DNA from 2 places in the Schaalia dentiphila ATCC 17982 genome. Region 2 is predicted to be linked to the other one. Evidence: riboswitches for the same ligand, from Rfam matches in the RefSeq annotation. Region 2 holds a riboswitch; the other holds the start of a gene.

Region 1 (2,381 bases), 1.0 Mb from region 2:
AGTCGGCAGGGACGAGGACGAGCACGCGGACAGCGCGAGAAGCGCCGCTCCAGTCGCAGCGAGGCCGGGGAGGCGACGTGTGGTCAAAGTCAGTTTTGCGAAACGCACATCCGCATCATCCCACACCCCGGGTACGATAGGGAACTGACCCGCTTACGCGACAGAAAGATAGGCACATATGGCATCGTCCACGTCAGAGGGACCGCTCGAGGAGCTGCTGGCTCCCGTGGTCGCACAGTCGGGACTGGAACTGGACTCAGTCATCCGTTCGCGCTCAGATGCGATGCCGCTCCTGCGGGTCATCGTCGAGGCACCGATCGGCGCAGGTGGAATTGATTCCGACACGCTCGCAGACGTGTCCCGCGCCGTCTCGAAAGCCCTGGACGTTGCGGATCCGATCGACGGCGAGTACTTGCTGGAAGTGTCTACTCCCGGGGCCGAACGCGAGCTCACGAAGGTCGGGCACTGGATGCGACAGATCGGACGCCTCGTGCGCATCAAGCTGCGAGCCGGCGGCTACGTCTCCGGACGCGTCGTCGCCGCGAACGAGACCAGCGCAACGATCGATGTCGACGGCGAAACGACGATCATTGACTATCAGGACATGAGGAAGGCGCGCTCCCGCGTCGACTTTGGGTCGGGGGACTAAGCTCCTCACACCGCTCACGTGCCCGGCTGCGTCCACGCAGCCGGGCATATTTCTGTGATCTATTTGATATATCCCCCGTCGGGGTGTAGAGTGTGACGCGATGCACGGGAGCCCTGACAGTAGGGGGCTGAGAGGGAGGCGATCCTCCGACCGACACACCTGATCCGGATCATACCGGCGTAGGGACGCAGACACTTCTTCCACGAAGGCTCGTGCGCGCACGCGAAAGAGCCGTAGTGAGCGACAGCAACAAACACCTTGACGTGACGACCAGGGTCTGGCCCGTCATCTCCGAAGGCGAATGCGAGCGGGTGCTTACCCGCCTCGCCACCCCTCTCGCAGGTACCGTCCTGCAGGTCTCTCATCGCCCCACAGCAGCGGGAATCCTCGTCGACGCAGGCACCTCGACAGTCTTCATCAAACGCTACGCACCCGGTGCCGTCCCCGCCGACCATCTGCGCGCAGTCCACGGCCTCGTCGCACACATCCGCGCGAGAGGATTTCCCACCCCCGCATTCCTACCCTTCGCCGACTCTGACACCGTCTGGGAAACGCCGACGGGGACGTGGGAAGTGTGCGAGGGTGCCATCGGTGAGGACCGCTACCGCGACAACCCCACGTGGACGATTCCCGGCACGCTCGACGAAGCCCACGCCCTCGGATCAATGACCGCCCGCCTCGCCCTGGCCTCGTCGGATTATCACGCCGCGCTCAACCCACCGAGCGCCTATCAATCCAGGATGCGACTCTTTGCGCAGGACCCTCGCCGCGACTTGCCCCAGTGGCTCGCCGAGCGTCCCGGTGTCCAGGCCTACCTGCGTGACTCCGGCAGGCGCATCGAGGACGAGTGGGCACCCCACCTTGACTTCGCGGCCGCCTACGCCCCCATCGCCGCCCAGCTGCCCACCTCCTGGACGCACGGAGACCTGCACGTCTCCAACGTCTTCTGGAAGGGCCTGGCCCCCTCCGAGTTCATCGACTTCGGACTGGCAGACCGCAACCCCTCCGTCTACGACCTGGCTCTCATCATCGAACGAAACGCCTTCGAATGGACCCGCATCGTCGACGGCGACGAAGAAGCAGTCCACCGCGACATCACCCTCGCCCTCATCGACGGATACGAGGAAGTGCGACCCCTCAGCCCGCTCGAGCGGCGAGGCCTCCTCGCCCTCATGCCCCTGATTCAAGCCGAATCCGGCCTGAACTGGATCGAATACCAGTACGGGGCGACCAGATCCATGCCCGGCGCCGACTGGTGCCTGGACGTTTTCTTCGGTGAGCACACGCGATGGTTCACCCGCCCACCCGGGCGCGACTACCTCGCATGGCTCGACGACGCGATCTCACACCACTGAAAGGACCAACGATGAGACGACCACTCGCAGCACTGACTGCCCTCCTGCCCGCCTGCGCGCTCGCGCTCGCATCGTGCGCAGGCAACGCGAGCACCCCACAGAGCAGCCCACAACGCCAGAGCGTCAGCGTCGTTTTGGACTGGACCCCGAATACCAACCACTCCGGCGTCTACCTCGCCATGGCGCGTGGCTACTACGAACAAGAGGGCATCGATGTGGACATCCTGCCCTACTCCGAAGCGGGTTCCGCCTCCGTCCTACTCGGAGGGGGAGCAGATTTCGCCTTCGAGGGCGCCTACTCGGTCATCAGCGGACGCGCTCGAGGGGACGAGATGACCATGGTGTTCAACCTCCAGCAACAATCCTCGCAGGGGATC
Region 2 (2,381 bases):
CGATCCACGAGAGAGGCCCACACGTCGACGCGGTGCTCGACGACGACCACGGTCGCGCCCGTGCGCTCGACGACGGTTTCGACGGCGGCGCGCACCTCGGCGACGCCGCTCGGGTCCAGGTTCGCAGTGGGCTCGTCCAGGAGCAGCAGGCCCGGGCCCATCGCGAGAATCGACGCCAGGGCCAGGCGCTGCTTCTGCCCGCCCGACAGCTCCGTCGTCGAATGATCCAGGGGGACGCTCAGGCCCACTGCTTCAAGCGAGTTCTCCACGCGCGGCCAGATCTCCTCGCGCGCAACCCCCAGGTTTTCCATGCCGAAGGCCACGTCGTCGCCCACGCGGGCGAGAACCACCTGAGCCTCGGGGTCCTGCATAAGCAGGCCCACGCGGCCCCTCGCCTGTGCCGGAGCGACGCCGTCGACGGTGAGCGTGCCGGTGGCCTCGCCCTCCTCGGCGCCGCCCAGCAGGCCGGCCAAGCCACCCATGAGCGTCGACTTGCCCGACCCGGACGGGCCCAACACCAGCACACGCTCGCCCGGCGCGATATCGAGATCAACACCCGACAGCACGGCGTTCTTGCGCCCGGCGTGACGCCATCCCCAGCCGCGCGCGCACACGCGCGCGCCCGCACCCTCACCCAGCGGCACCTGGCCGTCCGCGGAGGAAGCGGCGCGGGCGGAGGCGGAGTAGGCCTCGTCCATGGATCCGAAATCAGACAAGCTCACGCGCTCCACGGCCGGAGGCGAAGCGATCCAGGGCGCCTGTCTTTGCCAGCGCATTCGTCAGCGCCCAGGCGAGGATGCCCGCCAGGACGATGCCCGACGCCATGCCGCACACGAGGTAGATCGCGTTGTAGAGCACGCCCTTTGCGAGGTGGCCGGAGAGGAAGAGCTCGAGGACCCACTCGAACGCGAAGGACACGGCGCCCGCAGCGCCCACGATCGTCGCGTTGAAGCGGCGGTAGGCGACCAGGGCGAAGACGACCTCCGCGCCGAGGCCCTGCGCGAGACCCGAGTAGATGGTCTCGACGGCCCACTGGGAACCCAGGGCCATGGAGACGGTCGCCGCCATCAGCTCGACGAAGAGCGCGGCGCCGGGCTTGCGGATGACGTAGCCACCGAGCGTGCCGCCCAGCAGCCAGACGCCCGTCACCAGGCCACCCACGCCGGGGCCGATGGTCTTGAGGAACTCGTAACTTGCGCCGCCCACCTGGTTCCAGACGACAAAAATAAGGCCGCAAGCGACGCCCAGGACGGCGGCGGTGACGATGTCAATGACCCTCCAGCGGAGGGACGGAGCAGTGGATGCCATGCGAAAAAACTCCCTTCGTGTTGCACGGCGGCCACGAGGGAAGAGCCTTCCTACGCCGGTATGATCCGGATCAGGTTCTACGGTCGGGGGTGGTCCCCTCTCAGCTCGGTTCGAGCTCCCGTGGCACTCTGGCGAGCATAGTCACTTGGTATTCATTGCGCTACTCATGCAGGTGGGGGCCGGTATGAGGGCCCTCTCCCGTGCCCCCGTCACCGAGGACACCGCGCGACGCGCGACACAGCAGGAAATGGCGGTTCGCGAAGGCCGCGCCCACGATGAACGCAATCCAAATCAGGGAATAGACGAGGCCGGGGCGAGTATCGTCCCACATCGCCAGGATGACGCCCATGCAGCCCATGAACGCCAGGACGATCCATGCGCTGATCGCGCCGCCGGGGGCCTTGAACTTCGAGGCCACATGCAGCTGCGGGCGCTTGCGCAGGTAGACCAGGTAGGACACAACGATGACCACCCACACGCCCATGAACAGCGTGGCCGACACCGAGGTCACCAGCGTGAAGGCCGCGGAGATCGAGCCGCCCATCCCCATGATGACGATGCCCGACAGGAGGCACACGCAGGACAGGAACAGGGCGTTGAGGGGCACGTGGTGCTTGGAGAGGCGCGCGAAGGTGCCCGGCGCCTGCTCCTGGCGCGCCAGGCCGTAGAGCATGCGCGACGTGGAGTAGATGCCTGAGTTCGCGCTCGACGCGGCCGAGGAGAGGACCACCAGGTTGACGATCGTGGCCGCGGCGCCCAGGCCGGTCAGCGAGAACATCGTGACGAAGGGCGATTTCTCGGGGCTCACCTGATCCCAGGGGGTCACCATCATGATGGCCGCGAGCGCCGCCACGTAGAAGAGCATGATGCGAACGGGGATGGAGTTGACGGCCTTGGGAAGGGTGTTGTCCGGGTCGTCGGTCTCGGCGACGGTCGTGCCGACCATCTCGATTCCGATGAAGGCGAAGAGGGCGATCTGGAAGCCGCCGAGGAAGCCGGTGAATCCAGTCGGGAAGAAGCCGCCATGGCTCCACAGGTTCGAGACTGCGGCAACGGTTCCCTCCTCGTCAACC

Evidence for each region. A riboswitch is a leader RNA that binds a small molecule or an ion and turns the genes downstream of it on or off. The one in region 2 is predicted to bind thiamine pyrophosphate.
Region 1: linked by a shared signal. The riboswitch ahead of ACTODO_RS07475 (phosphotransferase enzyme family protein) and the one ahead of ACTODO_RS02985 (ECF transporter S component) in region 2 are both predicted to bind thiamine pyrophosphate.

The regions. Positions count from the first base shown of each region.
Region 1 covers NZ_DS264586.1:1,753,293-1,755,673, reverse strand. The annotation lists gene ACTODO_RS07485 (hypothetical protein) at 1-108, opposite strand, end outside; gene rimP (ribosome maturation factor RimP) at 179-649, shown strand; TPP riboswitch at 745-852, shown strand; gene ACTODO_RS07475 (phosphotransferase enzyme family protein) at 913-2,004, shown strand; gene ACTODO_RS07470 (ABC transporter substrate-binding protein) at 2,016-2,381, shown strand, end outside.
Region 2 covers NZ_DS264586.1:711,328-713,708, forward strand. The annotation lists gene ACTODO_RS02980 (ATP-binding cassette domain-containing protein) at 1-698, opposite strand, end outside; gene ACTODO_RS02985 (ECF transporter S component) at 709-1,308, opposite strand; TPP riboswitch at 1,339-1,440, opposite strand; gene ACTODO_RS02990 (amino acid permease) at 1,469-2,381, opposite strand, start outside.